Regions from separate parts of the Paenibacillus sp. B-A-8 genome, predicted to be linked through region 1. Evidence: riboswitches for the same ligand, from Rfam matches in the RefSeq annotation. Region 1 holds a riboswitch; each other region holds the start of a gene.
What was found. Region 1 has a riboswitch for cyclic di-GMP ahead of ACN6MV_RS10795 (DUF6612 family protein). Riboswitches for the same ligand answer to the same signal wherever they lie in the genome.
Positions count from the first base shown of each region.

Region 1 (10,852 bases):
CGGCTGAATGTGAAGATGGAAGATCTGGAGACGGGGATTGAAGATATTGCAGGAATTCGGATCATGTGCCAATTCGTGGAGGATATCCGCAGAGTGGCCGAATATATCCGGGCCCGTAAGGATCTTGAAGTACTCTATGAGAAGGATTACATCACTAATTATAAAGAGAGCGGCTACCGCAGCTTCCATATGATTATTAAATATCCTGTGCAGACAGCGCTTGGCCAGAAAATTGTGCTCGCGGAGATCCAAATTCGTACGCTAGCTATGAATTTCTGGGCAACCATAGAGCATTCCCTGAACTATAAATATCGGGAAAGTCTACCCGATGAAATGCGTGTTCGACTAAAAACAGCAGCTGAAGCAGCATCGATCCTCGACAGCGAAATGTCCAGTATTCGGGAAGAGATTCTGGAAGCACAGAAGACATTCGAGGAAAATTCGAATATGACCACTCAGATTCTCAAGGCCATTCATCAATTGTATTTCTATCATTTGGTGAATGAAGCAATAGATACGCAGGCTCGCTTTAACGAAATATGGCAGGTTCAGGATATGGAAGCAATGAAGGAGCTTCTGGATCATGTACGGGGACTTCTTTCCGCAGCTAAAAAGGATAGTTTACCGGATGGCTTATGAACCATTGTACTTGGAATACCTAGTGTACTTTAATCGTGACAGGGATTATTTTGAATGTCACGAGGTGCTCGAAGAACTGTGGCTTGCCCAGGACCGAAATCCTTTGTACAAAGCACTTCTCCAAGTAGCGGTAGGGTTATACCATTTTCGCAATCAGAATGTTCGCGGTGCAGCTATTATGCTGAGTGGTGCTTCTGCCAAACTGGAAGAATATCCAGCAGTGACACTCGGCATTAATCTGGCGAAACTCGTGGAAGAAGTGAAAGATTATGTTCGGCGCTTAGCATTATATGATGAACGGCCATTTTCTTATTACGATCTAACCATAGAGATTATTGATCCAAGTCTAGCCGACCAAGTGGAGACTGCAGCTGTAGCTATCACACCGAATAACCCTCAACGACGTGGTCCTCAGAGACCGACATCCTTTCATCGTAAGTAAAAGATCCTCTATATATGAGTATTGTATAAGGGACACCCGTAAGGGTGTTCCTTGAATCTTTAAACACCTAAATTTTTGCAATACTATCAGGAGGACGGCATCATGGCGGCACAATTGCCTAGTTCTTTCAGCGAACGTATGATGGACATGCTGGGAACAGATTATAATCAATTTGCGAATTCTTATAAGGAAACTCCTTACGGAGGCGTCCGTGTTAACACATTGAAAATTTCCGTGGAGAGTTTAAAAGCTCTTTCTACTTTAGGATTGGAACCGATTCCTTGGTGTCCTACTGGATTTTATACAGAGAATGGCGCTAGACCAGGCAAACATCCTCACTACCATGCAGGATTGTATTACATTCAAGAGCCAAGTGCGATGGCACCTGTAGAATTGCTAAATGTAGAGCCGGGTGATCGTGTACTTGATTTATGTGCCGCACCTGGAGGAAAATCTACTCAGATTTCAGCCAAGCTGTTAGGGGAAGGATTGCTGGTTAGTAATGATCTTCATCCGGAACGGACTAAAGCCCTAGCCAAAAATCTGGAGCTGTATGGAGTGCGTAATGGTGTTGTACTGAATGAAAGCCCAGATCATATCGCGGCTGCATTCCCATTATTTTTTGACAAAATCTTGATTGATGCTCCCTGCTCTGGTGAAGGGATGTTCCGTAAAGATGAAGACATGGTGAAGCAGTGGGATTCAGGTACACCTGCCAAATATGCTTCCATGCAGCGGGATATTTTACGTTCTGCTGCAACAGCATTGGCACCGGGAGGTACACTTGTCTATTCCACCTGTACCTTTGCTACAGAAGAAAATGAGGAGATTATAGCGGAGTTTATTTCTGAACATCCACAGTTCTCAGTGGTAGCGGTAGGAGGTACAGGCTCATTCGCTCCTGGCTTCGGAGAACTCTCAGGTACAGCAAGACTGTGGCCGCATAAGGTGAAAGGCGAAGGACATTTCATGGCTGTATTGCAACATGGGGGAACTAAGCGCTCAATGGAGGAACGTGATCACTTAGAGGTCAAGTTAAACGAATCTGCAAGAGCAAGAACTACTACTCCAAAAAGTGCAGCACATGTTAAATCATCCAATAAATCAGAAGGAAGACGGGGGAAAGAAGGGAAACCCTCTCACAAAGCTACTGGTGGCGCTGACCGTGGTCGGCAAGTTTCAGGTGACGAGCAGGCTTTGGCTGCGTATGGGAGTTTTGTACGAGATCAGCTTGGCTGGGAACCTCAAGGATATCCTGTTCTGTTCGGGGATCATTTGTACATTTCTCCGCTTCCTAAGGAAAGACTAAATGGATTAAAGACGATTCGTCCGGGATGGTATGTAGGACAAATCCGTAACGGCAGATTTATTCCAGGTCATCCGATGGCTACAGCTTTACATCCGGGAGAAAGCTGCCGAAGTGTCTCACTCTCCAGTACGAATCATGAAGCTATTTCCTATCTTAAAGGAGAGACGTTGTCGATTGCTCAAGAACGTCTCTCTATTAGAATAGGAAGTGCCCAAAAAGGATACGTTCTGGTCTGCATTGACGGTTATAGCGCAGGCTGGGGGAAATGGCAGGATGGCATACTCAAGAACGAATATCCCGCAGGCTGGAGGTGGATGTAACAATGAGCCAATCAGGTAAGCCCGCCAAAAAACAACGATTAGATAAAGTATTGTCCCATATTGGAGTGGGGTCGCGCAGTGATATCCGTAAACAAGCTAAACAAGGCTTAATATTGGTGAACGGGACAGTGGTAAAAGATAGTGGGTACCATGTGGATCCTTATGCCGATAAAATAGAGGTAGGGGGAGAGGCTGTTACCTACCGTGAATTCATATATCTTATGATGAACAAACCCCCGGGTGTCCTGTCAGCTACGGAGGACAAGCGGGATCGGACAGTTTTGGATCTTTTAAAGCATGAATATGCACAGTTTGAACCGTTTCCTGTAGGAAGGCTAGATAAGGATACTGTGGGACTGCTTCTGATCACTAATGATGGGAAGCTTGCCCATGAATTGCTGTCGCCACGTAAGCATGTCCCGAAAACGTACGAGGCAACCATCGAGGGCGATGTAGACGCGGATGATGTCGCGGCTTTTGCAGCAGGGGTGGAGCTGGAAGATGGCTACGTTACTTTGCCTGCACACTTAACCATTCTTGGAAGAGAGCGCGGCAGCAAAGTGATTTCCCATATTTCACTTATCATTACTGAGGGGAAATTTCATCAGGTGAAGCGTATGTTTCAGGCGGTAGGCAAAAAAGTCACTTTTCTGAAACGTGTATCTATGGGAGAATTGAAGCTTGATGAAAGTCTGCCGCTGGGAGCTTGTCGGGAACTGACGTCAGAGGAACTGGCACTCTTAGGCACAGAATCATCTCAAGGATAATATAGAAAAAGAAAGACAAGGATGGTGGAGTATGAGATACAAACTGATTGCACTAGATGTGGACGGTACGCTATTAAATGATGATCACCACTTAAGCTCTGAGAATAAAGAAGCTATTGCTGAGGTTACACGCCTTGGCGGTCAAATCGTATTGTGTACGGGACGCAGTCCACAGAACTCGATTCCTTTCATGGAGGAAATGGGGCTGTCTGGTTACGTACTAGGTCACAACGGGGCTGCAACGGTACGTGTGAAAGATCGAGAAGTATTGCATCAATACGGTATGGATGCACGTGGTCTTGACCCCTATATTGACTATTGCCGTAAACACAATATTCATTATGATGTGAATACTGCTTTTGATATGTACGTTGATAATGTAGAGAACCTGACAAAAGAAGCTAATTATATGTATGAGCACTTTCGTATTGTGCCAGCAACACTGCCAGCCTGGGAAGATTTCCGTGAGCCGGTTGTTAAGTTTACTGTATTTACACAGCCAGAAATCCTTGACGAAGCTGAGCGTGAATGGCGTACTTGGACCCCTGAATACAACATTTTGCGGAGTGGTGAATTTTTCGTTGATTTGATGCATCCGGAATCCTCTAAAGGTAACGCTTTAAAAAATCTTGCTGTGAAGCTGGGAATACCACAAGAAGAAGTTCTCTCCATCGGTAATTATTTTAATGACATTTCTATGCTTACTTACGCAGGGATGGGTGTGGCGATGGATAATTCTCCTGTAGAGGTAAAAGCGGCAGCGAATGCTGTAACGGGTTCGAACAACGAGCATGGTGTGCGTGATGCGCTCGTAAAATATTGTTTATCCTAAGATTTTTTGGATTTGTGAAATAAGTTTAGGTGCAAAGCATAAAGCGGACGGGAGTCTGTTTTATGCTTTTTTTGTTGTGAAGGTAATTCATTCTAGTACTCTTTGGTTTGCTAGTTTCATATTCTCCTTTAATCTCTATACTTGTTTGATATAATAGATGTTAATTCCAATATTTGGTTGATGTATCCTTAGGTGAATTGATGGTATGTGTACCCGAATAATTTGCTGCCTTTTACTTATTATGTAATACGAAGGAGGGAAGAGATGAAGAGTGTTTTTTCTTATGTTTTATTAATATTGATTATTTTAATAAGTGGATGCAGCGGTAGTAATCAAGATAGGGTTCTATCGATGAATTATGATTTCGCTGAGCCGTTTAGATTTCCATTTGAAGTGAATGAAGTTCGTACGAAGATAGAACTTGATAATCCATATATACTCCAACAATATATCTTTCATTATAAAAACAAGCAGACCACACAGGAAATTAGGTTGATTCTAAGTAAGGTTATAAATGATCCAGAGAAAGTATCTGAACAAGGTAAACAACCTTATACACTAAAAAACGGAAAACAGGCTTATTACGATGAGGATGAGACCAGTCAATCTATTTGGTGGGAGAGCAAAGATGGTTTCTTGGCCCGCTTTGTTTATTATATCAACGGAAATCTTGATCTGTTAGGTGATTACAAACTGGATGATTCCGATCTAGTAGACTTAGCTAATCAGGTTCAATAGTATTTATAGAAACACTTCCCTTCATAAAAAAGTCATCATGGAATGGGACGGAAATATAGAAGAAGTTGAATTAAACAGGTAGAACAAATTACGCCATTATTGAGAATAGGATGTGTTAAATGGTTAGAAAGTTTGCGGTTCTTTTATTGAGCTTTTGCTTGATAATGACTACACCGCTTGTTATAGGGACAGCGTCTGCTGACAAATCTATTCAGTTGTTTGTGAATAATGTAAAGGTTGCTGGCGTTCATCCGATCTTAAAGTCTGGTGTTATGTACGTGCCGTATCGCCAATTTTTCTCCGCCATGGGTTATAAGGTATCATTTGATCCTGATACTCGTAAAATCTCAGGGGTCATAAGAGGTGCCAAAATCGAATTCTGGGCTGGTGAGGCTATCATTTACTACGACGGAGTGACTTATTATTTGGATAAAGAGATTCCTGTCCTTAATGGACAAGTGTATCTTCCTCTTCGTTTGGTTAGTAACTTAGCGAAATATTCGGTTAGTTATGATCAATCTAAGCTATCTGTGAGCTTGAAACCGTACGGAGAGGGTCAGGAAGCTGCTATTCAAGAACTACTTACGAAATACTACGAAACGTTTAGTCCCCGTTTATTAACATCTGATAATCTTAAATTAGGTTATATGAATCTAGAATATGATTATGAAGCTAATCAACCAATCAGTGAAATCGCAGTTAAAGACTTCAAAGTGACAATAGATCGGATTGAATACACTTCTGCTAGTGAAGCGAATCTTCAAGTAACTTACATTAAGAACACAGAAGAATTGAAGCGAGAAGCTGTGTATCTTTTCGATATTCGATATGAACGAGGACAGTGGAAGATCGCGAATGATAGCTTGATTTTTAATCGTATGGAGCTTCCTGCGGATATTGATAAGAAAGCTGCGGTTATTATGGAGAATCATCAAACCGAGCAGAATGCCGTATTGGCAGATCTAAGAACCTATTACAATGCGTATAACTCCGAAAATCTTGATCTTACTACCCAATATACAGACCCCTCGATTATTAAAGAATGGAATGCTGTTGTGTTCAGTTCGGTGACATGGGAAAGTATGATGAAGGGGCACTTTGCCAATTCTGAATCGAGGTACTTGCTAACCGACGAACGAGTCGTTTACCTAGGAGAAAAGGAAGCTGTCGTCCATGGGAAACTCGATTGGAGCGATGTTACATACAATGAAGGGGTAGACAATGATAAATACGAAGCTCTTATTTACTTGAAATATGTTAAGGGTCATTGGACTTATAATACTGACACCAGCCTAGACCAGTACTTTGATGAAAGAGAAAACAGCAATTTGAATAAAAATTAATCTATTACCTTTATTGTAAAGATAAATGGAAGATAAGTCGTTTACAGGTAAATATGACCATGCTAAAATTGGCAAAGGGACAAACGTCCTTTAATCTAATTTAAACTAATTGAATGTCCGCGTTAAAGGTAAAATCATCGAAAGATGATGACACAAAGCCATGGGTCTAAAGCCTTTCTACAGAAGGAAATGATCGCCAGGCCGCCATAGGGATGTCTTATGAATCATAAAGGATAGTTCTGAAGGACGTGTAGTCTATTTCGAGCTGTTTTTATTATTCCGACCTATACGGTGTTACATTATCGCAAGGGGCCGAAAGGGGAAGTACATGAAGAGTTTTTTTAAAACAATAGGTACAGGGTTGGCAGCGGGTGCTTTATTGCTGTCCGGAACGATCGGATGGATGTCTAATCCTCAAGTTGTGTCTGCAGCTACGACAGCAGCAGTCACTGCGGATCAAATGATCAGCAAAGTAACGGCAGCCTCCAAAGCACTAAAGAATTTCCACTTAGATGTGACCAAAAAACAGGATATTCAAAGCGGAGGGGTGCGTATCAGCAACACCAACACACTGAAGCTGGATATCAACCGTCTGCCGAATTTTGCCGCAGCAGGCACCGTCGATAGCAGTCTTTTAAAAACATCTTACAGCCTGTATGCCAATGACAAGGAGTATTACTATCTTGTAGACGGAAGTGAGCTTATCGATGAATCTGAAGACGAGGGTTACGACGATGACGGGGAGCCCATCGATCCCAATGCACAGTATTGGCTTGGACTGGAGAAGGTGGAGTGGAATGCTTTTTACTCGAAAGGTCAATATGATCCTGTTTCCATGCTTGATTCGGTCAAAAGTTATAAAAAATCGATGAAAGTCAACAATGTTGGCGCACAGACGGTCCTACAGTTCACGATAACTGATCCGACAGCAGCTAAGGGAATAATCGCACTGTATGACCAGGAGAATCTCTGGGATGGTGAGACCGTTCAACCGAAAAGCGTAACTTGGAAATTGTTCGTCAATACTAAGACCTGGCAAACGGAAAAGCTGACAGTCGATCTGAGTTATGTGCTGACCAGTGACGGAGAAAAAGATACATACACCACGAAAATTGAAGCTAAATATTCCAAGAATAACAAAGGTACAGCCATTGTAAAGCCGGCCGAACTAGAATAATAAAGGCATTTCATATCGAGTAAAAAGCGCTGTTCAATAGAGCAGCGCTTTTTGCTCGATTCTTGACAGTGGCTACCGGAAGTGAGATCAGTAAAAAATAGTTAAATATATAATTGACCTTCCATTTATTAGGGTTTTAGCGCATGCTATTTATGTAATTAATAAACTGAATTAATTTATAAGTACGTGAAATATCATGTTGTAACTATTACATTGACAAGGTATTATGAGTTAGGTGTATATTTACATTTATGAGAATTTATTGTGTTTTTATTTAATATTAGGGGAGTGTGAACAATGTTATCATCCACAGAGCTTAGTAAGCTGCACGAAGTGAATTACAGGGAGGATCGCTTAGAGGCACTTAATCATTTTTATGGGGATCTCTGTGATAAGAAAGTAGCTGATGGTTATATTTATTCTCTAAGTCGTTATGGGAAAATATTTGCTAATGGTGCCGGGGGACGTTTCAGTTACGAAGAAGACAGCACCCAAGAAATGAAAACGGATACAATTTTCCGCATTGCTTCAATTACAAAGCTGTTTACGGCGACGGCGATCTGGCAGCTTGCGGATAATGGTAAGATTTTTATGGGGCAGCCTGTTAGTTCTATTCTACCGGAGTTTGATGCGGATCCTTTTAAGCCGATTACAATTGCCCATTTACTGACTCATACCTCCGGCATTGCACCTGATCATGGCACTATTAGTGATACTTACTATAAAAGTGCTTGGTGGTATATTTATGAATCTGAGGTTGGAAAAGAAAACTGGATCCAAGCTGGGCTTTCCTATGGGCTTCATTTTCCAGTAGGGACGCAATGGATGTATTCATCGTTCGGATATGTGATCTTGGGTGCAATTATCGAGAAAATAACGGGTGTTTTTGCAGAAGAATACATAATGGACAACATTGTAAATCCGTTAGGCATGAAAGATACCTTCTTTGTTATACCGCCAGAGAAAGCGAGTAGGATCGCCATTCGTTCGGAAGGGGCCAAGGAATATCTTCAGAAGCTGCAAAACGGGGAATTTACGGATGAGGAACAAAGGTCTGAAGAAGAAATCAAGCTTCCCGGAACTGGTGGGGGTTTATATTCAACAGTTACTGATATACAAAAGTTCGGAATCATGTTGCTTAACCAAGGGGAATACGAAGGTGGTCATATCTTAAGTCGTATGGCTGTTCAAAGAATGACCAAGCGGTTCAATACTGAGAAAATTCCAAACTACGCATGGGGAGATGGAGGATCGGATCGTCCGTACGGACTTGGGCCGGACCTTCGATTTAATGTAAGTACTTCTTACTCTGAAGGCACTTATTTTCACGAAGGGGCAGGAGCATGTGCCTTGTTCATTGACCCTATAGAAAAGATGGTTGCCGCTTGGTATCTCCCTTGGCATAAAGGGATATGGGATGGTAGAGGCGTTTTTGGCACACATAATGTGATCTGGTCCGGACTCGAATAAGAAGTTTGCTATTTTTTATGAAATATCTACAGATAGGCAGGATGTGACTTATGTTTGAGCTGATAAAGCACCGCTTTCGCCTTATGAGAGCGGTTGCTTTTGTTACTTATAAGGAATGGAGTGCGTACAGGACGCATTCGATGGTTTCTATTTTTGTAGGTCCTGTGTATTTTTTGGTGCAGTATTATATATGGAGCGCTGTTTATAGTGGGGAATCTTCTATTAACGGAATGTCACTTTCCCATATGCTCTCTTATTTTTGTGCCACGATGCTGATTAACTATTTGACCATGGATTTTGCCGATTGGAATTTACAAATGCTCATCCGCACGGGGAAGTTCATTACGTTCTCTTTAAGACCGATGAATCATATGTTCTATGCGTTGTCTCAGAAGGCGGGGCATAGGGTACTTGGACTTCTATTTGAATTTATACCCTGCTTTATGATTTTCTTTTTTGTTTTTCATATTGATGTTTTGCCTGCAAATTTACTTTATGCAATTCTTTCGATAGCAATGGCTTTTATGATGAATTTTTTTATCCATTATAGTATTGGAATGGTCGCCTTTTGGATGGTGCAGTCCTCTAGTATTCGTAACTTTTTTAGTCTTTGCGAGGGGATATTCTCAGGATCGCTGATTCCATTAGTCTTTTTTCCAAAATCCTTACAAATGGCGTCCTTTTTCTTACCGTTTCAGTATACGACCTTTCTTCCTGCAATGGTCTATACAGGTAGCTATACTTTAGCTGATATAACCTTACCTATTCCTCAAGTTTTGTTGCTGCAGCTTATAGCCGTTATGATTGCCGGAATAGTCTGCCGGGTGTTGTATGCGGTGTCGCTTAAGCATTTTACGGGGGTGGGCGCATGAAACGTATGTTTTTAATATACAAAACTTGTATGAAGGCGAATATAGCTTCTGCTATCACTTATCGTGTTAATTTTATTCTTAATAGTCTTATCATGCTTATAGGGAATGTGTTGTTTCCTCTAGTAACGGTATTCATTTATAATTCGAATGCTTCATTTGAAGGATGGACCTTTAAAGAGGCGCTGTTAATTCAATCTGTTTTCATTTTGTCTACGGCTTGTGCCGGGATTTTTTTTAACGGAATTATGTGGAATACAATGTCTCATGTAGTAGAAGGGACTTTGGAAGTGGTATTAATTAAACCAACCTCGAGCCTTTTTCTGCTGTTGGCCAGATCTTTTGAGTTCGAAAGTATCGGGCTTTTAGGTGGAGGAGTAGTCATGTTCGTATACGCACTTAGCGGAATCGATGGGATGACCATCGGCTCTTGGTTATTGTTCCTGTTGTTGTTTGGCGCAGGGCTGCTTGTTATGTTCGGCGTGGCGCTTATTGTGGCAGCAATTTCCTTCAAATGGGTAGCGAATTCCCGCTTGCCGGAGATGTTTGAGAGCATTAAGTCTTTTGGGCGTTATCCAGGGACGATTTTCCCTAAAGCAGTCGTAGCCGTAAGTTCTTTTCTTTTTCCGGTTTCCATGATTGCTTACTTTCCAGCATCTACTCTGATTGGACGATGGGAAGCCTATTTTTTTATAGCGATTATCCCTTGTGTGTTATTTGCTGCCTTCGGAATTTGGCTCTATACGTACATGCTTCGTAGTTACAAAAGTGCCGGAGGATGAATTTGTATGAAGGAGAATTACATTGGACATTATTACCGTCAAGAATTTAAATAAGCAATATGAAACGTATCACCGTGGACAAGATGCTAAAAGCGTATTTAAAAGTCTGTTTCACCGTGAAAAATCGATTATCACCTCTGTAGAAGATCTTTCGTTCAGTGTTG
Region 1 covers NZ_CP183882.1:2,507,295-2,518,146, forward strand. Annotated here, with positions in the region: gene ACN6MV_RS10760 (GTP pyrophosphokinase) at 1-639, shown strand, start outside; gene ACN6MV_RS10765 (DUF309 domain-containing protein) at 629-1,081, shown strand; gene ACN6MV_RS10770 (RsmB/NOP family class I SAM-dependent RNA methyltransferase) at 1,184-2,710, shown strand; gene ACN6MV_RS10775 (pseudouridine synthase) at 2,713-3,477, shown strand; gene ACN6MV_RS10780 (Cof-type HAD-IIB family hydrolase) at 3,509-4,309, shown strand; gene ACN6MV_RS10785 (hypothetical protein) at 4,574-5,047, shown strand; gene ACN6MV_RS10790 (copper amine oxidase N-terminal domain-containing protein) at 5,167-6,390, shown strand; cyclic di-GMP riboswitch class I at 6,508-6,599, shown strand; gene ACN6MV_RS10795 (DUF6612 family protein) at 6,719-7,567, shown strand; gene ACN6MV_RS10800 (serine hydrolase domain-containing protein) at 7,865-9,037, shown strand; gene ACN6MV_RS10805 (ABC transporter permease) at 9,088-9,909, shown strand; gene ACN6MV_RS10810 (ABC transporter permease) at 9,906-10,688, shown strand; gene ACN6MV_RS10815 (ABC transporter ATP-binding protein) at 10,711-10,852, shown strand, end outside.

Region 2 (10,852 bases), 1.8 Mb from region 1:
TCGGCATTTCATGACTTCGGACAGTCTCAGCAATCTGCTGCAACCTCTGCTCATCAGTTCGATTTTGCCACTTCATCAAGTTGTATCCCTCCCTCGTAGATTTTTTCTGAAACAAGCTTCTTTCGTAACCGTTCATACCTCTTACGCAGCATTGACGGGCTACAACCCATGATCTGGCCCATTTCTTCAAAGCTATATTGCTCTACCACTTTAAGGATTAGCATGTTACTTTCTTCTGTTGAGAGATTGCTAAATAGCTGCTCTACCGGAGATTCATCGTTAAGTTCATAATAAGTCTTTGTTTGCAGTGCTGTATAAAGCTTAATCAGTCTGTTCCATCTCTTGCGTTTGCGAACCTGATCCAAGCAATGATGATAAGCCACTTTATACAGCCATGCATTAAAAGAGACTCGTTTCTCATAACGTCTGAGTTCCTGATACACTTTTACAAATATATCTTGCACAGCATCCTCTGCTTCTTCATGACTTCTCAAAATATAATAGCAATAAGTATGAATCTTTCTTTCATAGGCTTGTATTATAGTTCTATAGGCTTCGCGGTTACCCGTAAGAACCTGATCAATAGCCTCTTCAATTATTGTTTGATTCACTTGGACCCCGGGGCTGCGACGTTCCAAAGAATCACCTCCTTGTTATTGACTACAACTATATAACGAATGTGATCCCTTTAATTGTGACAGGCTCTAAAAAATATTCCAAATATGTTAAAAGCATTAACCAAAGACAAATAAAAAAGCGACTGCCCCGATTGATGCTCGGAGAAATCGCTTTTATATAATATTCCAAATTTACTATTTACTTACTTAATATCTTTTAACTCTAAACAAGCTTCAAAAAATATAGTATCACTATTCTGACCACGTACATATATACCATCATCGGTTACTGCCGAACGTAAAATAGTCAGTTCATCCCCAAACTTTGCTTCTTGTAGATAAGTAATCCGGAAGCGTGTAAACTCTGCATTATCCCATTCCGCTAAACTGAGTGCATCACAACATAAATCTCCGTATCGGGCATTATTCAGATGTCCGTTGCTATCCAGCCCACTATATCTTACCTGATACCGATAAGCTTCTTCCATAGTAATATCAGTTGGGATCGTTACCTTAACAGGCATATCGCCTACTGAATCGCCATTATAGTGCTTAACCTGAACTGGAAGAGCGTTCGGTCTGAGTATCTTTCTCTTCTCAATATCTACTAAAGCCCATATAGAACGCGCTCTGGCAATCTCTATATGATCTGCATCGAAAATACGATAATCCCGTTGCCATAAAGCCCCTTTAGTGCCTTTACTCCAGGTATGTACGCTAAGCACATCATTTGGGCGAGGAATACGCTTAAAATCAAGATCTAACGTAATCATCATCCAGCCCATTCCTGCATTCAGAATTTCTTCCACACTTATCCCCAAATTACCCACCGCGAAGTCTGCCGCACATTGCATGATATCCAGAATAAAGGATAACTTACCCTGCGAACGATAATCCGTGTCGCTCGCATGTACAGAAAAATCTTCTATCCACACAAGATTGCTACTGTTGTCCATTGTTTATCCTCCTACCATGCAAAATATCCTTGCATTTACTTGAAGTATCCACATATACCACTGCTCTATCCACATAAATTGGGGACTACTTTCATTTTTGAATATATTTTATTATTTCATCCACATGTTAGTAACTTTTATTTTTTCGTTATTTACCCATGACTTATCCACATTATTTAAATTAAGCGATAAAGGGAACAAAAAAGCCATTGTTGATAAATCAACAATGGCTTCGTGTGCTTGGCAACGTCCTACTCTCCCAGGACCCTTCGGTCCAAGTACCATCGGCGCTGGAGGGCTTAACGGTCGTGTTCGGGATGGGTACGCGTGGAACCCCTCCGCTATCGCCACCAAACATGCGTCTGTGAAACAGACGCTGCCGCGTGAAATTTTCTTCATCACCAGAAGTGAGAATAAATTTCTAAGCGTGTTACAGGCTTGATGCCTGAAAACTGAATCCGAATTGAATTTGCGTTTTAAGTATAGGATAAGCCCTCGACCGATTAGTATTGGTCAGCTCCATGCATTACTGCACTTCCACCTCCAACCTATCTACCTCGTCGTCTTCAAGGGGTCTTACTAATTGGGAAATCTCATCTTGAGGGGGGCTTCACGCTTAGATGCTTTCAGCGCTTATCCCGTCCGTACGTAGCTACCCAGCCATGCTCCTGGCGGAACAACTGGTGCACCAGCGGTACGTCCATCCCGGTCCTCTCGTACTAAGGACAGCTCCTCTCAAATTTCCTGCGCCCACGACAGATAGGGACCGAACTGTCTCACGACGTTCTGAACCCAGCTCGCGTACCGCTTTAATGGGCGAACAGCCCAACCCTTGGGACCTACTTCAGCCCCAGGATGCGATGAGCCGACATCGAGGTGCCAAACCTCCCCGTCGATGTGGACTCTTGGGGGAGATAAGCCTGTTATCCCCAGGGTAGCTTTTATCCGTTGAGCGATGGCCCTTCCATGCGGTACCACCGGATCACTAAGTCCGACTTTCGTCCCTGCTCGACTTGTAGGTCTCGCAGTCAAGCTCCCTTATGCCTTTGCACTCTTCGAATGATTTCCAACCATTCTGAGGGAACCTTGGAACGCCTCCGTTACTCTTTAGGAGGCGACCGCCCCAGTCAAACTGCCCGCCTGACACGGTCCCCGTACCCGATTAGGGCACTAGGTTAGAACCTAGATACGATCAGGGTGGTATCCCAACGGCGCCTCCACCGAAGCTTGCGCTCCGATTTCTACGGCTCCCACCTATCCTGTACAGATCGTACCCAAATTCAATATCAAGCTGCAGTAAAGCTCCATGGGGTCTTTCCGTCTTGTCGCGGGTAACCTGCATCTTCACAGGTATTAAAATTTCACCGGATCTCTCGTTGAGACAGCGCCCAAGTCGTTACGCCATTCGTGCGGGTCAGAATTTACCTGACAAGGAATTTCGCTACCTTAGGACCGTTATAGTTACGGCCGCCGTTTACTGGGGCTTCGGTTCATAGCTTCGGGTTACCCCTAACCACTCCCCTTAACCTTCCAGCACCGGGCAGGCGTCAGCCCGTATACTTCGCCTTGCGGCTTCGCACAGACCTGTGTTTTTGCTAAACAGTCGCTTGGGCCTTTTCACTGCGGCCCCCTCGTGCTATTCACACTACCGGGGCACCCCTTCTCCCGAAGTTACGGGGTCATTTTGCCGAGTTCCTTAACGAGAGTTCTTCCGCGCGCCTTAGAATTCTCTTCTCGCCTACCTGTGTCGGTTTGCGGTACGGGCACCTTCTCCTGGCTAGAGGCTTTTCTTGGCAGTGTGAGATCATGACCTTCGCTACTACAATTTTCGCTCCCCATTACAGCCCAGCCTTAATGATGTGCGGATTTGCCTACACATCAGCCTCACTGCTTAGACGGACATATCCATCAGTCCGCGTCACTACCCTCCTGCGTCACCCCATCGCTCATAGCGGATTACGGTGGTACAGTAATTTCAAACTGTTGTCCTTCGACTACGCCTTTCGGCCTCGCCTTAGGTCCCGACTTACCCTGAGCGGACGAGCCTTCCTCAGGAAACCTTGGGCTTTCGGCGGATCAGATTCTCACTGATCTTTTCGTTACTCATACCGGCATTCTCACTTGTATGCTGTCCAGCGCTCCTTACGGTACACCTTCAACCCACATACAACGCTCCCCTACCCCAGATACATACGTATCTAGCCATAGCTTCGGTGGTGTGTTTAGCCCCGTTACATTTTCGGCGCAGAGTCACTCGACCAGTGAGCTATTACGCACTCTTTCAATGGTGGCTGCTTCTAAGCCAACATCCTGGTTGTCTGTGCAACTCCACATCCTTTCCCACTTAACACACACTTGGGGACCTTAGCTGATGGTCTGGGCTGTTTCCCTTTTGACAATGGATCTTAGCACTCACTGTCTGACTCCCGGCAATAAGTATATGGCATTCGGAGTTTGACTGAGCTTGGTAATCCTTGCGGACCCCGCACCCAATCAGTGCTCTACCTCCACTACTCTTATACCGAGGCTAGCCCTAAAGCTATTTCGGGGAGAACCAGCTATCTCCGAGTTCGATTGGAATTTCTCCGCTACCCCCACCTCATCCCCGCACTTTTCAACGTGCGTGGGTTCGGGCCTCCAGTGCGTGTTACCGCACCTTCACCCTGGACAGGGGTAGATCACACGGTTTCGGGTCTACGTCCACATACTGAGTCGCCCTATTCAGACTCGCTTTCGCTGCGGCTCCGTCTTCTCGACTTAACCTTGCATGTTAAACGTAACTCGCCGGTTCATTCTACAAAAGGCACGCCATCACCCATGAATAGGGCTCTGACTTTTTGTAAGCACACGGTTTCAGGTTCTATTTCACTCCCCTTCCGGGGTGCTTTTCACCTTTCCCTCACGGTACTGTTTCACTATCGGTCGCCAGGTAGTATTTAGCCTTAGCAGATGGTCCTGCTGGATTCATACGGGGTTTCACGTGCCCCGCACTACTCGGGATCCGTCTCGGAGAGAACACAGTTTAGGCTACAGGGCTTTTACCTCTATCGCGGGCCTTTCCAGACCTCTTCACCTACCATATTCCTTTGTAACTCCATGTGAGACGTCCCACAACCCCTAAGAGCAAGCTCTTAGGTTTAGGCTGTTCCGCGTTCGCTCGCCGCTACTGACGGAATCACTATTGTTTTCTCTTCCTCAGGGTACTTAGATGTTTCAGTTCCCCTGGTCTGCCTCTACATACCCTATGTATTCAGGTATGAGTAACTGCGAATTACCACAGCTGGGTTTCCCCATTCGGACACCCCCGGATCAAAGCTTGCTTACAGCTCCCCGAGGCAGTTTCGTTGTTCGCCACGTCCTTCGTCGGCTCCTGGCGCCTAGGCATCCTCCGTGTGCTCTTATTAGCTTAACCATGATTTTTCCGAAGGAAAATATCATACGATATCTCTCTTGGAATCATCTCACTAATAACATTTACTTGTTTACACAAGTTGCTAAAAGATGTTCTAAAACGCAAATTCGTTTCGGTATCCAGTTTTCAAGGATCAAGTCTTACTGAGAGCTTAAACTCTCAAAACTGAGCAACGAGTGAGTAACAGGCCTAAACCTGAGATTGTGGAAGTTTAACTTCCGATTTGAATGTCTTCATTGCAGAAGACGATTCTCCATAGAAAGGAGGTGATCCAGCCGCACCTTCCGATACGGCTACCTTGTTACGACTTCACCCCAATCATCTACCCCACCTTCGGCGGCTGGCTCCCTTGCGGGTTACCCCACCGACTTCGGGTGTTGTAAACTCTCGTGGTGTGACGGGCGGTGTGTACAAGACCCGGGAACGTATTCACCGCGGCATGCTGATCCGCGATTACTAGCAATTCCGACTTCATGCAGGCGAGTTGCAGCCTGCAATCCGAACTGAGACCGGCTTTGATGGGATTGGCTCCACCTCGCGGCTTCGCTTCCCGTTGTACCGGCCATTGTAGTACGTGTGTAGCCCAGGTCATAAGGGGCATGATGATTTGACGTCATCCCCACCTTCCTCCGGTTTGTCACCGGCAGTCACTCTAGAGTGCCCAACATTACTTGCTGGCAACTAAAGTTAAGGGTTGCGCTCGTTGCGGGACTTAACCCAACATCTCACGACACGAGCTGACGACAACCATGCACCACCTGTCTCCTCTGTCCCGAAGGCCGCCACTATCTCTAGTGGATTCAGAGGGATGTCAAGACCTGGTAAGGTTCTTCGCGTTGCTTCGAATTAAACCACATACTCCACTGCTTGTGCGGGTCCCCGTCAATTCCTTTGAGTTTCAGTCTTGCGACCGTACTCCCCAGGCGGAGTGCTTACTGTGTTAACTTCGGCACCAAGGGTATCGAAACCCCTAACACCTAGCACTCATCGTTTACGGCGTGGACTACCAGGGTATCTAATCCTGTTTGCTCCCCACGCTTTCGCGCCTCAGCGTCAGTTACAGCCCAGAAAGTCGCCTTCGCCACTGGTGTTCCTCCACATATCTACGCATTTCACCGCTACACGTGGAATTCCACTTTCCTCTTCTGTACTCAAGTCACCCAGTTTCCAGTGCGACCTTAGGTTGAGCCCAAGGTTTAAACACCAGACTTAAATGACCGCCTGCGCGCGCTTTACGCCCAATAATTCCGGACAACGCTTGCCCCCTACGTATTACCGCGGCTGCTGGCACGTAGTTAGCCGGGGCTTTCTTCTCAGGTACCGTCACTCCGATAGCAGTTACTCTACCGGACGTTCTTCCCTGGCAACAGAGCTTTACGATCCGAAAACCTTCATCACTCACGCGGCGTTGCTCCGTCAGACTTTCGTCCATTGCGGAAGATTCCCTACTGCTGCCTCCCGTAGGAGTCTGGGCCGTGTCTCAGTCCCAGTGTGGCCGTTCACCCTCTCAGGTCGGCTACGCATCGTCGCCTTGGTGGGCCGTTACCCCACCAACTAGCTAATGCGCCGCAGGCCCATCCCTCAGTGACAGATTGCTCCGTCTTTCATTCTTTCTTCAGGAGAAAAAAGAAATTATCCGGTATTAGCTACCGTTTCCGGTAGTTATCCCAGTCTAAGGGGCAGGTTGCCTACGTGTTACTCACCCGTCCGCCGCTAAGTTATTTTGAAAGCAAGCTTTCAAAATAACTCCGCTCGACTTGCATGTATTAGGCACGCCGCCAGCGTTCGTCCTGAGCCAGGATCAAACTCTCCAATTAGTATTGAAAAGAGCGATATGCTCATTTTGAAACATCTGACGAGAAAACTAATTCTCTAATTTTGGATTTCACTTTCGTGATTTCCTACTCACTCGTTGTTCAGTTTTCAAAGATCAAGTTCTCGTTGGCGCCGTTTAATGTCTCAGCAGCAACTCTTATAATATATCATGTTGTTCTCAGTAATGCAAGCTTTATTTTTCGAAAGCCGTTTATATAACTCTCTCAAACATTGCCTGTACGCTGTCTAACAACGCTTAACTATAATAACCTATCTACTCATAGAAAAGCAACCCCTAATAGAAAAATAAACAACCAGCTTAATTATTAAGCTGGTTGTTTATTTAATAGAGTTATGATTCTAGCGTTTCAAATTAATAGTATTTTGCTGCAGTATACTTACTTGAAGCCTTAATAAAATCCGTATTCTTCTTACTCTTCGCTGCCGATGCATCTACCGTGGTATCAATAGTAACCCATTTCCCATCCATCAATACTTCATTCCATGCATGGTATTGCGTAACGTAGCTAGTATTCCCCATCACCAATTTAGCAGGCACATCTACACTACGTAGCATTGCGGCAAAAAGAGAAGCATAGTCATAGCAGATTCCCTTTTTAGTACTCAAAGTGTTGTTAATGTTCGGAATGTAATCTGTTGTTACATTATTAGCAAGAGAATAATCATATTGCACATTAGCAACTACATAGTTATAGATTGCTTTAACTTTCTCTTCATCTGTTGTTTTACCTTTTGTAAGCTCTTTAGCCTTAACGATTGCTTTATCAGAAGAACTCCATTTCACATTCTGTACGGAGCCCAAATATACGGAATTTGAGTCGTTCATAGTTAAATCTACTACTTCAGAATAGAGAGCCTTATATTTATTACCCGTTGTATTCTCAAGAACAGAAACTTTATAAGTCCCATTCCCTTGTTGCAAAGGGAAGTCCTCAGCTTGTCCAGAAGCATATAAATTGTATGTATAGCTACTGTTATCTTTTGTGATCATCAGCTTAACTCTTTTATCTTTTGGAATATCGTAGTTAATACCGATTACACCTTGAGCCAATTTGGATGTATTCAACCAGTTTGAATCTGCGCTTGCAGCTTGAGCTGTGCTTACTGGAACCGAAGTAATCAGCACGAACAGCGCCACCATCATAAAATAAACCTTTTTCACGGATAAAACTCCTTTCGGTAGCTGGCTGCCATCCTTTCGGGAAGGCCCTTTAGCTTTGCGTCCCTACCTTTCGATAGGTTTGCCGTTATCGTATAAGCTCTATCTGTTCTAATTTCGCTAGACAAATTAACAGAATCAGTCCAAGTAGAAATATGAATCTTAGATTCTTATATATTTTATAAAAACAAAAAAAGCCTCTTCATTCGGTAACTGGCTGCCATCCTTACGGGAAGGCCCTTTAGCTTTGCGTCCCTACCTTTCGATAGGTTTGCCGTTTATCGTGTTTAGCTTTTATAGTCTTATACTACCATATTTATCCTCGTAAACAAGAACAAAATTGCTAGTTTTACTATTATTTTATAGTTATCTCTCTGTATTTCAGTTCTCTTGTCATTTCTCATCAACTATTAGGTAAGCTTAGCATGAACAATCAAACGATGTGTAGGATCTACTAGTGGGTCACACGTAATTAGAGTAAGAATCTTATCCTTGTTATTCCCGTCAAGAACAGACACATCACTGGGAAGTACAACAGAAATATCATAAACCTCGTAATTATATACCTGATCGCTCGTTTTTACCGTGATTACATCCCCAACCACAACTTCATTCAATCTGTTAAACAATCTGCCCGTAGTTCTAGCTCTATGAGCAGCTATTGCGGCGTTCCCGATTTCTCCAAGCGGGGCCGTTTCTTTCATATGGGCCGCAGCATGCTTCATATTTGCTTTTGTTGCTCCTTCTAATACTGGCAGCTTCAGATCAATCTTAGCAATCTCTATTAATGCGATAACTTTGCCGCCCACTTCAATCTCCGGTTCTGGCTTTTCTGTTTCTTGAGGCTGTGCCTGTGCATCTAGAACGGATTCCTCTGCTAGTAGCTGAGTGACCTCGGCATATCTACTCTTCAGATCAGGTGGTGGAGTGCTTTCGATGGTGCTCAGTTCAGCCGTTTCTAATAGCTTCTCCTGCTGCCAGTCGTTATACCATTCGTTAGCTTTTGGATAGAGCATGATAAGGATCCCAGCCAGTATGAGCACATACGAGAATTTACGCATGATTTTCACCTCCGTGGATTGGTTCTACTGCACTTTAGAATACCCATTTACGACTTCCGAAGAAGTTAATGATCACCGTCACAAACGTTACTAATACCTTAGAGATCAACACTTGAATGCCTAGTTTGTCAGTCAACAGATGCATTAGCAACAGCGATATTCCGAGCACTACCAGATTCAGTATGATAAACTTCAGCAACTGAGCCTTATCAAAGCCCTCTTTACTGCCACGATTGTGATCCTTGAAGGTAACTTTTTTATTCAAAATAAAGCTGTTCGCTGTCCCTGCACTATAAGAAATCACCTGTGCCAACGCATATACCATTCCAAGTGAGTTCAGTAATGTGAAGATTACGAAATCAATTAGGGTATTCACCAAACCTACGGCATTAAATTTAAGAAACTGTATAAATGCAGCGCGTAAGTTCTTATCTGACATTATTGTAGTCCTTCCGGCGATCCACTTGTTCCTCGTTAGGATATCCTTTAGTCTCACTTACAATATATAGCGGTCTATCCTTAGACTCGTCATAAATCCGTCCGATATATTCTCCAATTACACCTAACAGCATCAGAACGATACCATTAAAGAGCAAATTGACGCCTACAATGGAAGCCCAACCTGGAACCGTCCATGATGTGAAGAAGATTCTTTGAAATAAGACGAAGAATAAATAGAGAAAGCTAGAAAAGGATAGAAAAAATCCAACATACGTAGCAATTTTAAGTGGTTTATGGGAAAAGGAAGTGATACCATCTAGCGCAAAACGAATCATTTTCTTGAGCGGATACTTGGTTTCACCTGCATAACGCTCTTCCCGCTCATACTCCACCATCGTCTGCTTAAAGCCGACCCAGCTTACCAAACCTCTGACATACCGATTTTTTTCCTTGAGCCCCCGTAAGACATCACATACTTTACGATCAATAAGACGGAAATCGCCTGTATCCGTAGGAATGTCCACACTTGTCATGCTGCTGAGCAGCCGATAAAACAGCTTCGCCGTTACCTTCTTGAACATCGTCTCCCCACGGCGCTTCAGCCGCTTCGCATACACAACATCATAGCCCTCTTTCCACTTCTCGATCATTTGCAAAATGACCTCAGGCGGATCTTGAAGGTCAGCGTCAATAACAACGACCGCTTGACCTTCAGCATAGTCCATGCCAGCTGTAATCGCTACCTGATGTCCGAAATTACGCGAGAAGTCAATTAGCTTGACGCATTCATCTCGATCACTGATCTCCCGAATCATCTGGGCCGAACGATCACGACTTCCGTCATTAACGAAGACTAGCTCATAAGTATCGCCGCATTCGTCCATTACTTTTTTCAAACGTTCGTAAGTAACGCTAATTACTTGCTCCTCATTGAACATGGGTACAATTACACTATATCTGGCTTTCACCTTTATTCCTCCTACAAGCTTTATGGAGCGTTACATCTTCCTATTCTTCCTAATAACGCTGTAAGCATAAACTTATTGTTATAGATTCTTTTTTAAAGCTTAGAAAACCCAAGAAGGGAACCAACGCAGCATGTTCTTCACGTAATCACCGCTAACCTGCATCCCTGATAGGACTGGGTAGAACGCGACAAAGAGCAGTAACGCAACAGCCACATAAGCATAACGAACGTAACGAGCCTCAGGAAATTTACTATCTAGTAACTTCATTATATATACAATACCAAGAATCATAAAAGGTACCATAGCAAAATAATGGTAGATAAAGGTTTCTCTCGGGACAAGCATCCACGGAACATATTGTGAGAAAAAGGCGATCCAGATCATATACAGGTTTTTATCTTT
Region 2 covers NZ_CP183882.1:697,779-708,630, reverse strand. Annotated here, with positions in the region: gene ACN6MV_RS03210 (DUF4179 domain-containing protein) at 1-76, opposite strand, end outside; gene ACN6MV_RS03205 (RNA polymerase sigma factor) at 54-638, opposite strand; gene ACN6MV_RS03200 (acyl-[acyl-carrier-protein] thioesterase) at 821-1,573, opposite strand; rRNA gene rrf (5S ribosomal RNA) at 1,812-1,928, opposite strand; rRNA gene ACN6MV_RS03190 (23S ribosomal RNA) at 2,057-4,985, opposite strand; rRNA gene ACN6MV_RS03185 (16S ribosomal RNA) at 5,245-6,802, opposite strand; gene ACN6MV_RS03180 (transglutaminase-like domain-containing protein) at 7,174-7,983, opposite strand; cyclic di-GMP riboswitch class I at 7,997-8,077, opposite strand; cyclic di-GMP riboswitch class I at 8,186-8,266, opposite strand; gene ACN6MV_RS03175 (class D sortase) at 8,391-9,041, opposite strand; gene ACN6MV_RS03170 (GtrA family protein) at 9,076-9,480, opposite strand; gene ACN6MV_RS03165 (glycosyltransferase family 2 protein) at 9,470-10,450, opposite strand; gene ACN6MV_RS03160 (phospholipid carrier-dependent glycosyltransferase) at 10,550-10,852, opposite strand, start outside.
Region 2: it holds a riboswitch for cyclic di-GMP, as region 1 does, so the genes downstream of both, ACN6MV_RS03180 (transglutaminase-like domain-containing protein) here and ACN6MV_RS10795 (DUF6612 family protein) in region 1, are expected to answer to the same signal.

Region 3 (10,852 bases), 1.4 Mb from region 1:
ATGCGTAGCATAAGCAAGACTAAGCCTTCTCATGATGCTGACACGTGAATCCTCATTTTCTTTTGTATAATAAATCTCTGTGGTCGCCGGATCATGTTCTTCTAAATTAAACCCGTATTTGAATAAACTGAAATCCTTAAAAAAAGCAGCATGCTGCACAAACATATCCGCATAACCGATATGTGCACGCATGATCCGATCGAATACCGCGGCTGTCCGCTCCGTTGCCCCGTATTGATAGGCGTCCACATGACTGTCCGAGGTACCAAATTCAGTGGTCAGCATTTTTTTGCCGAGTCCATTGTCTGCGCCAGCGAAAGTCTTCAAATTCTCTGTAAAGCTTCCCCCGTTACTAAAAATATAAGAGTCGCCGTACGAGTGTCCATTGGTCAAATCCGTAACCTTCTCCAGCTCCATACGCTGCTCTGGATCACGTTCCCATCCATCCGGATCTCCACATGCCTTCTCAGTTCCCTTCTGATTACCGCAGGAGTCCTCACTGTAGCCCGGCCAATACGCCCATCCTGGAGCAACAGTTTGTAAATGGGGCGCGATTTGCTTGCCCTTTTTATTTAGCCAGTCCGCAATCGCCAAATTTACTGCCTTAGAACGATTGAATAGCCCTGGCTCATTATCTACCTCATAGTATTGAAAATAGGGGCTATATTGTTCAAAATAATCTGTCAGCTTTTTCTCCGCATCAGCAGGCAACGATCCATCTGTCTTAAGCTTAATATCACCAGTATGCAAATACAGAGCAACCGCCTGCATGTTGTAACCCTGCAATACCTTGTAATATTCCATCATATTCGAGCAGGATCTCCCGACATCACTAGCACAGCTGGTACGCATCACATTACCGCTATAAGCCATACCTAGCCATTTGATAACATAAGGCAAGTGCGTAACTGCACCTTCATCAAAATAAAACTGCTTATTATTCACTACTGTTCCGGTCAGTGTGTAGCTGCCATGAATAGGCTCGGAAATTGGAGCGTTAAGAGACTCTAAACGGAGATTATCCCATGTCCACCAGGAATATTCGTCTTCTTTGTCACTGCAATATAAACAGCGAACCGTTTGCAGCTTCAATTCGTTTGATCCTATCTTTAATTGCTCCTTGGGGATATATAATTCATAGGTCTTTTGAAAGCTATATTTACTTTCTGTGCCAGCAACGCCCGCAATTTGAATGATCCCCGACAATTGATGATTGGAAAACACACTCATTTGCGGCACAGATTTATAAGCGTCTAGAATACCTACGCTAAATAAGACCCCGTTCTCCGGGATCTTATTTAGCTGATATGTGATCGTTAATTCCGGCTGGGTCTTTCCATTCAAGCCTGCAGGCAAGCTCTGAAAAGCCGATGATTTGAGCACTGAAGAAGTAACATTAAATTCCTTCTTGCTGCCGGAAGTGCCACTCGCAGCAAATTCAGCTGCTGAGCCATCATGTTGTCCCAGATTCCAGATCACAGTACCATCCGGTATTTCTGCTGCAAGATCACTTCCTGTAGACAGTCTCGGTATATTGGCACCTACCTTATAATCATTCGTTCTATTCGTTCCGAAAACTGAGACAGACAACAGAAACAAGACGGTTAATGCGGCGAATTTTAGTAATAACAGTAATGGTTTGTTTGCTGATATCTTATTTTTTCTATTAGATATTCTCCTCGTTATTCCCATCCATAGGTCCTCTCTTTCTTTCGGAATGTCTTGCCCTATCATTTCATTAGATTAAGGAAGGTACAATGCCCCTTGTGGAATCACCTGCTGCTTCTGGCTGGAACTCTCCCATAGCAAGCGAAGATTGGCATCCCCTTCATTCTCATAATATTCAATTTGGATATCATAAAGCGTTCCTGCTGTGAGCGGGATACTACCTTTATGAAGGGTTGAACTTTGATTTTTCCAATTGTCGATAATCAGCTTTCCGTCAATCCAGACACGGACTCCATCATCAGAGGATGCCGAAATCATATATTTTTCACTGAATTTGGGTTTGAGTTTCCCTTTCCAGCGTACAGAAAAGTGATCTTCATTTATCTCTGATGCAGGTGACCCACCATGCCAATTAAAATCAATCTTACGGTCATTGCGGATAAGCACCGGTTCTCCCTCTAAATCAGTATTGTTATAGTATTCTCCAGTTAAACCCGTTGGGGTTACCGGTGCTATCGAAGGGACTTCTGTTGTGAGAACATAATCCTCTCTCGATACTATAAACGAGTTATTCATGAAGCTTTTGATGGACTGTGGCGTATTATTTTCTGTCAGCAATTTGCCCCAGGTCATCATATAAACCCATTTATTTTGTTTGTTGGTTAATACATCCGGGTTCGGCAGCTGCCCACTTTCCCCGATTCCGATAGGTTTATCTTCAGCAAGTGTGAGCAGGTCCTCATAGTAGGACTGCTTATAATCATTATTGTAGATATCCGCAGCCAGAACATCGACTTTATCTGCACTGGGATAATAGGCGGCATAAGAATCTGCCCATTCATTCGGCGCGTTTGGATTCCACACCCACAGTAGATTATTCAGTTTGTGTGTGTTTACAAAACGATCATAGACAATATTCCAAAGCGCTGAAAAATTGTCCTTTTTCCCCCACCAAAACCAACCGCCATTCATTTCATGGTAAGGTCGCCATAAGACTGGAACCCCAGCATCACGCAGCTGTTCTAAATATCCAGCGATCTCATCTAGATCAGAGATTAGACTCTTATACTGAGCCGTCCCAGGCGTAACATAAGCATTAAACTTCTCTTGACTGAGACTTCTGTTTACATTGGACCATTCTGGAGAAGTTCCTGGCAAACTCTGATGGAATGTCATGGCTACAATGCCACCCGTCTGATTCCACTCCATTGCACTGTCAATTACTGCTTGCCGCTGTTCGGCGATTGTCCTTTTGGATTGATTATTAATCGCCCCTAATTCATAACCATGTAGAACGGCATTTTGTCCCGAAGTATTCTTCAGCTTATGAACCAGTTCATCTGGACTTTCTAGATAATCATGCTGACCAGACAGGATACCTTTGCCACGTAGATTCACCAAATTACTCAACAGTTGCTTGGCTTCTTCAGAAGCTGATGGATTGCTTGGTATAGCCGGGGGAAGAGAGGAAGAAACACTCATAGCCTTCGGAAGACTCTTAACCTCTCCCCAAGGCAGCAAGGAAAAAATAATAAACACCGGTAATATAGTAAACAACAATCTGTTTTGCTTATAATATTTACGCAAATAAATCCTCCTTTCGGTAGCTGTACTGCCTCCACAGGTAATAAATAAACATACCTGTTATCGGACAATCGTCTTCTGACCTAATGAGGACTATAGCTTAGTAGCTCTGCAATAACGCAGAGCTACTAAGGATCGACCTTTAATTTTCATCAATCAGGAGACATCCGGAAGAAAAAGCGCACTTGCTGGAACTGTCTCTTTAACTTGACTAGCACTTTCCCACATCAAGCGGACTCTCGCATCGCCTTCATTTTCGTAATACTCCACCTTGATATCATATAGCTGACCAGCCTTCAGCGTAATATTGCCCTTACGCTCAGTGCCACTTTGCTTCGTCCAACTATCAATCACAGATTCCCCATTCACCCAGACACGGATGCCATCATCTGATGTAGTGTAAAATGTATATTGTTCATCATATAAGGGCTTAACTTTACCGCTCCAACGTATGGAGAAACGATCAATCCCAAGGGCGGCATCCGGCGATCCTTGCCGCCAATTGAAATCGATTATTGCATCGGTTCTAATAAGAGCTGCTGCTCCCGATAGCTGCATGTTGTTGTAATACTCTCCTGCAAGCCCCTTCGCGAGAGGAATTGCTGCCTCTCCCTCTTCTTCGGGAGGTGCCGGTGCGGCGCTAGGTGTGGGTACCAAGCTATTATTTAATTTATCTCTAGTCAGGGTATAGCTGCTATTCATAAAAGTTTTGATTGTATCTGCACTGTTATTCTCATAAAGCATTTTTCCCCAGCTCATCATATAAGTCCATTTACTTTGTGATTGTTGAAGCTTCTCCAGATTAGGCATTTCACCATTTTCCCCGATCGCAATCGGTTTGCCCGCGGCTAGACTCAACAAGCTATCATAGTATTTTTGCTGGTAATCATTTTCGTATATGTCTGCTGCCAGGATATCTACTTTATCAGCTCCTGGATAAGTTAACGCATACGGATCTGACCAAACATTGGGAGCATTCGGACTCCATACCCATAGCAAATTATTTAATTTATGAACGTTAACAAAACGGTCATACATAATATTCCAAAGTTTAGAAAAGTTATTTTTCTTCCCCCACCAGAACCAGTTCCCGTTCATTTCATGATAGGGTCTCCAAAGTACCGGGACGTTCGCATCTCGCAAGCTTTTTAGAGATACTGCCACCTTATCAAGTTCAGCAATCAGACTGTTATATTGCTTGGTACCCGGTGTAACGTAACTATCGAATTCACTTTGGCTAAGCGTTTTTTTAACATTATCCCAGTCATAAGAGGTGCCCGGCAGGTTAGCATGAAAAGTCATAGCTACGATTCCGCCCGCTTTATTCCAGTTGATGGCGCTGTTTACCACATTTTTACGCTGCCAGGACATCGTTCCTTCAGACTGGCCACTGATCGCACCCATTTCATAACCGTGAAGAGCTGCATACTGTCCGCTGGTTCCCTTCAGCATATTGTTAATTTCATCTGGACTTTCTAAATAGTCATGTTGGCCAGCAAGGATTCCTTTTCCTGAGATTGAGTAAAAATAGTTAAGCAGCTTTACGGCTTCAGGTGAGGCTCCTGGGGTAACTGGCGTTCCAGAATTTGAAGCAGCTATGACAACAGACGGCGAAATTCCAACAGTAAGCGGAAGTGCAGTCAGAAACAGGACGAGTGACAGAAATGCACCAAACAATCGATACGTACGGTAAGCTTTCAAAATAATCTCCCTTTCGGTAGCCAGGCTGCCACTCTTTCGAAGGCCCTATAGCTTTGCGTCCCTACCTTTCGATAGGTTTGCCTTTTCAATTTAAGAGAAATAATCTCTCTTACCGTAAGTATCGACGACAATTAATGATATATTTAGTGTTTTTATGACTTTTTTTGATAATTGAGTCAATTTACCTGTTTTAAGAAATTCCGAATTGGTTAAATAGATAGGTTAGACCTATGAAATGAATTGTTGTAGTTCTATATCATTCCAGTCTAAAGTAATACGAATATTATCTTCTTCTACTAATTCAGAACCCGTCTGTACCTCTATAAACTCAACATCCGTCAAAGCAAGGATTGCGTGCTTCGTTCCTTCCGGTATACGTACCACGTCCCCAGCCTTCACATTATGTTTTTTCTCATTCAGCACAATACTTGCTTCGCCGCTGACGATTGTCCAAATTTCACTACGTTTGCGATGTAACTGATAGCTGATATTATTCCCCTCGGATATAAAAATCCGTTTAGTCAGCACTTCATTGCCCTCGTCATATTTCACATAATCAATAACTTTGTAATGGCCCCAGCGGCGTTCCTCGTACATCGGTCTCTGTTCAAAGGTCTTCAGCACTTCTTTAATCCGTGGACTCTCGGCTTTATGGGTAACTAGAATCCCATCCGGGCTAGCCGCGATGATCAGATCCTTCGCACCAATTACCGTAATTGGAATATCCAGCTCATTAATCAAGCAAGTCCCCTCAGAATCCGCCGTCACAAAACCCTTGCCTACATGCTTGCTGCTCATTTCCTCTGTTAGCGTATTCCACGTTCCAAGATCCTTCCAGAATCCATCATACGGCTGTACCACAATATGTTCTTCTTTCTCCACCACTTCATAATCAAAGCTGATGGAAGACAATAGCTTATATTGCTTCTGCAATTCTTCATATCCTAAAGGCAACCCTTTACGCTGCAAAATATCTAACAAGTACCCTAGACGGAAGGCAAATACTCCGCAATTCCACAATGCATTTTGCTCGATAAGCTGTTCTGCTTGTATGCGGTCTGGCTTCTCTTGAAAGTGACTCACCTTCATAAAACCGTTCTCCCCCGCCTCTTCGGTGGTAGGAATGATATATCCGTATTTCTCTGAGGCGTGTTCAGGAATAACACCCATTAGAGCCAGATTTGCTCCACTTTCTAGCATAGTCCCTTCAAGCATAGCTATGGTATCGAAAAAGGATGCTTCTACATAAGGGTCAACAGGCAAAATCGCTACCGTCTCCGCTGGAGAAACACCTGCAACCGAATAAAGATAGGTAGCTGTTAAGGCGATAGCCGGAAAAGTATCCCGACGCTCCGGTTCAACGATAATCGGCACATGACTTCCCAGTTGGCTTTGTATCATTTCTACTTGGCCGCGGCCGGTGGCCAGATAAGATGATTCTGCCATTCCCGCTTCCTCCAGCTGTCTCCAGACACGTTGTACCATGGATTCTGGTTCACCTTGAGGGCTTTCAAGTACCTTTAGAAATTGCTTTGAACGTGAGTCGTTGGACAACGGCCATAACCGTTTACCTGAACCGCCTGATAGAAGTACCATTTTCATAGAATGAACCCTCCTTAATATATGGAAATCGAGCATAATTGAATTGTTATCAAAACGTATAGCTTCCGCTTAGCCTTAGTTCGAGCGGATGCATTTTAAAAAAATTTATTAGGTATGAACCACTCCAAGGGATTTTGGACTTCCGATCGCTGTTATCCTCAGATTTCCTGATTTGAACCGCCGCCAGCGGTAGAAATCCGAGGATAGCATATGCTTTCGAAGCTAGCTTTCCTACGGAAATCTTTCGGGCGAACACTCCGTTTCTACAGTTCCAAATTCCCTTTCCGTTCTTTACCTAACCAACTGCTTCTTAATTCTAATCCGTGCTGCACCGAGCTGTGCCAGCCGGAAGCAAGCACGTTTTTCTAAAGATTGGCTTCTGCTCCTATGGAGGCAGCAGCCAACGCAAGTACTACTACAACAACAAGGTTATCTGCTACTGCGATAAACAATCAGAGTACCTAACTTTATAAATTGCTTAGAAACTTAAGATAAGGGAATGGAGTGACGGAGGGGAATTTTGGAACTGTAAGAGCGATAGCGTCCGCCTAAAAGCTTTCCGTAGGAAAGCTCACTTCGTAAGCATAAGCTTTTCCGGATTTCTACAGCTATTAGCGGTTAGAATCAGGAAATCTGCAGACAACAGCGGCTGGAAGTCCAAACATTCACCGCAGTTGCGACTGACACTTAACACAAAAATCTCAAGTTCAATATATATAGATTAAACCGCTCCAGCCACACTAGCAGAATAACCGCTCAATCCACCCATCTGCGGGCGGCCGACAGAATGATAAACGAGGCCGGTACCCTCGATTTGCTCCTTGGAATACACATTGCGTCCATCGATCAGCACCCCATTACGCATGCTTTTCGCCAGCTGATGCAGATCAATGTCCTTGAGTAGGCTCCAATCGGTAAGCAGGCATACGGCATCGCTGCCCTCAGCCGCTTCCTCTGGCAGATTGCACCAACGAAGCTGCGGATGATCATATTGCTGCCTAAAATTTGTAGCTGCGATTGGATCATACAGTTTAACCGTAGCCCCTTCAGCCACCAGCGCCTCTACAATCTCTCTGGCGGGAGCTTCGCGGACATCATCAGTGTTAGGCTTGAAAGCAAGCCCCCAGATCCCAATCGTCGAACCGCGCAGACTGCCAAGTGATTCATGCAGCTTGGAGATGATCATAAACCGTTGTCCTTTGTTCACTTCGACTACAGATTTCAATAATTTGAATTCGTAATCGACGTTGCCCGCAATTTGAATGAGCGCATTAGTGTCTTTCGGGAAACAGGAGCCTCCATAACCGATGCCAGCCTGCAGGAAGGATGACCCGATTCTTTGGTCCATACCCATTCCTTGTGCTACTTCGGTTACATCAGCTCCCACTTTTTCGCAAATATTGGCGATCTCGTTAATAAAGGAAATCTTCGTGGCCAAAAATGCATTCGAAGCATATTTGATCATTTCAGCACTGCGTATATCTGTTACAAATACATTTACTGTGAAACCCTTATGAAGCTCGCGCATAGTTGGTTCCAGCTCTGGATTATCGAGACCAATGACAATTCTATCGGGATGGAGGGTATCGCGAATCGCTGACCCTTCACGTAAAAACTCGGGAGCAGACACGATATCAAAAGAATGATGGGTAGATTTAGAAAGTATGTTGGAGATTTTCTCATTTGTTCCTACGGGAACTGTAGATTTTGTCATTATAATTTTGTGCCCTTCCATCGCTTTAGCGATTTCAACAGCTGCATTCTCAATGTAGGTTAAGTCTGCTTCACCATTAGGCAACGATGGCGTACCTACTGCAAGGATGATAATATCTGAACGACGTACCGAATCCTGCAGATCCGCAGAAAAGGATAATCGTTCCTCACGAAGATTCAGTTCAATCAGTTCCTCAATTCCCGGCTCATAGATGGGTGATTCCATCCGTTTCAGCTTCTTAATCTTTTCCTCGTCCTTATCCACACAGATGACATGATGTCCGCCCAGTGCAAAACATACGCCAGATACAAGACCCACATACCCAGTACCGATTACTGTCAGCTTCATACAATCATCCTCCTTTTAGAAAATTGACGTAGGCCTGCTCAACATACTGCTTGAACTTAACCATAAACGCCTGCTCATCAAATTTACGTGCATGCTCCATAATTTGATCGATATCCCAAGCGTAGGACTCTACCTCGTAAATAGCCTTTAGTAGATCCTCCACTTCTTGATGCTGAAAGAACACACCATTTACATAAGGAATAATAGTATCTAGTGCACCACCTGCTTGATAAGCAATGACCGGTCTTCCCGCAGCGTTCGCTTCCAGCGGTGTGATTCCAAAGTCCTCTTCTCCCGGAAAAATAAATGCTCTACACTGTGCCATCATTCCGGTTACTTGCTCATCCTCTAGCCGGCCTAAAAACGATACATTGTCCTTAGCCATGCCTTCGAGACGTTTACGATCTGGTCCATCCCCTACGATGTACAGCTTAAGACCGTTACGGTTAAAAGCCTCTACAGCTAAATCAATCCGCTTGTAGGAAACAAGTCGAGATACTATTAAATAATAGTCACCAATGCTAGAAGAGCTTGTGAAACGGGCTGTATTAATCGGTGGAAATATGACATCTGCATCCCGGTGATAATAGTTCTGAATCCTTGTCTTCACTACTGAAGAATTGGCTACGAACTGATTCACATTTTTAGAAGTCCGCTGGTCCCACGATTTGAGCTGCTGCATGTATACCTTAAGCATTTTCTTGAACAACCCGGAATTCGACTGACGTTCCATGTAGGTGTCATAATCCCATGCAAAGCGCATAGGCGTATGGCAGTAACAAAGATGAAACGTATGTTTAGGAACTTGAATACTTTTCATAAAAGCACTGCTGGAACTCAGGACGATATCGAAACCGCGAAAGTCCAAATCACGGATGGCCATTGGGTAAAGTGGCAGCACCCCTTTAAAATTGGTCTTTACCCCCGGTATCTTTTGCAGCCAAGAGGCACGTATATCCGCATCTTTGAGATTGTCAGTAAGGCGGCTTCCGTTAAAAACCGTTGTGTAGATTGGAGCCTCGGGATACATGTGATGAAAGACTTCCACCACTCTTTCCGCGCCGCCCATTTGGATTAAGTAATCGTGCGCTATCGCAATTTTCATGTGAATCATCCTCAAAGTTTTATGGAGCATCATCTTCAGAATTACCGTGTCATCTCATCTGTCAGGTGCTCGCCAACAAACCTTTATAGTAGTCAACGATGTCCTTGACCGTATTCTCGATAACAAACTGCTCTTTCACTCGTTTCATCCCATTGTCCGCCATCCGCCGTCTTTCTTCTGGGTGATCCAGCATCCATTTAATGGAGTCTGCCAGTATCGCCGCGTTTCCAGGCTCTATCAGTAATCCTGTCTCACCTGGAACTACAATTTCTACTGGCCCGCCTTCATTGGAGGCAACAACCGGTAATCCTGCTGCCATTCCTTCAACGATCACTTGGCCAAAAGGCTCAGGAGTTACCGAAGTATGAATCAGTAAATCAGCGGTATTCATAAGGCCTTGAATATCATCCACATGCCCTAGCATGCTTACATTAGTAAGCTCGTCGTTTTTTATCTTTTGAAGCAATTCCTGCTTATAAGCCTCTTCTCCAAAGAGAGCGTCTCCGGCCAGCCAGAACTTCACGCGAGGTTCGTTCTTAAAGCTTTTTGCGGCTTCCAGCACAATATGCTGGCCCTTCCAATGCGCCAATCGACCAACTAGCAATACGTTAAATTCCTTCTGATCCCGCATGCCGATCCCATTACCAATCGCTTTAGCGAATGCGGAGTATACGACCAGCGTTTTCTTCGAACGCGGCAGCTCCAAAGCATTCAGCGTAGAATGTGAATTCGCGATGACTCCATTGGGGAGCAGGCGCGACAGTAAACGAATTCCTTTAGCAACAACAGGCTTTAAATAAGGAGCTCCAATATGGTCCCGGATGTGCCAAATCAATGGAACGCCCGCTATTTTAGCAGCGATGGCTCCGTATAATGCAGATTTCAGAGAATTGGTGTGCACGCAATCTACCTTCTCCGCTTTTAAGAGCGGAGCAAGCTTACGACCGTAAGCCAACAGCTTGAAGGCTGCAGCAGGTGCTCCCAAGTTGACTGCATTTCTACCACGACTTCTGATGCTCTCATCTAGCGGAATAATACGGACATCCATTCCCTTTTCACGTAGCCGTTCAGCCAGCGCACCATCCTCGGCCAGGATTACAAGTGGATCAATCTGTTCTCCAATATGGGTA
Region 3 covers NZ_CP183882.1:1,119,961-1,130,812, reverse strand. Annotated here, with positions in the region: gene ACN6MV_RS05025 (discoidin domain-containing protein) at 1-1,692, opposite strand, end outside; gene ACN6MV_RS05020 (glycosyl hydrolase) at 1,744-3,255, opposite strand; gene ACN6MV_RS05015 (glycosyl hydrolase) at 3,409-4,953, opposite strand; cyclic di-GMP riboswitch class I at 4,966-5,045, opposite strand; gene ACN6MV_RS05010 (sugar phosphate nucleotidyltransferase) at 5,182-6,555, opposite strand; gene ACN6MV_RS05005 (UDP-glucose dehydrogenase family protein) at 7,277-8,617, opposite strand; gene ACN6MV_RS05000 (glycosyltransferase) at 8,622-9,722, opposite strand; gene ACN6MV_RS04995 (glycosyltransferase family 4 protein) at 9,784-10,852, opposite strand, start outside.
Region 3: it holds a riboswitch for cyclic di-GMP, as region 1 does, so the genes downstream of both, ACN6MV_RS05015 (glycosyl hydrolase) here and ACN6MV_RS10795 (DUF6612 family protein) in region 1, are expected to answer to the same signal.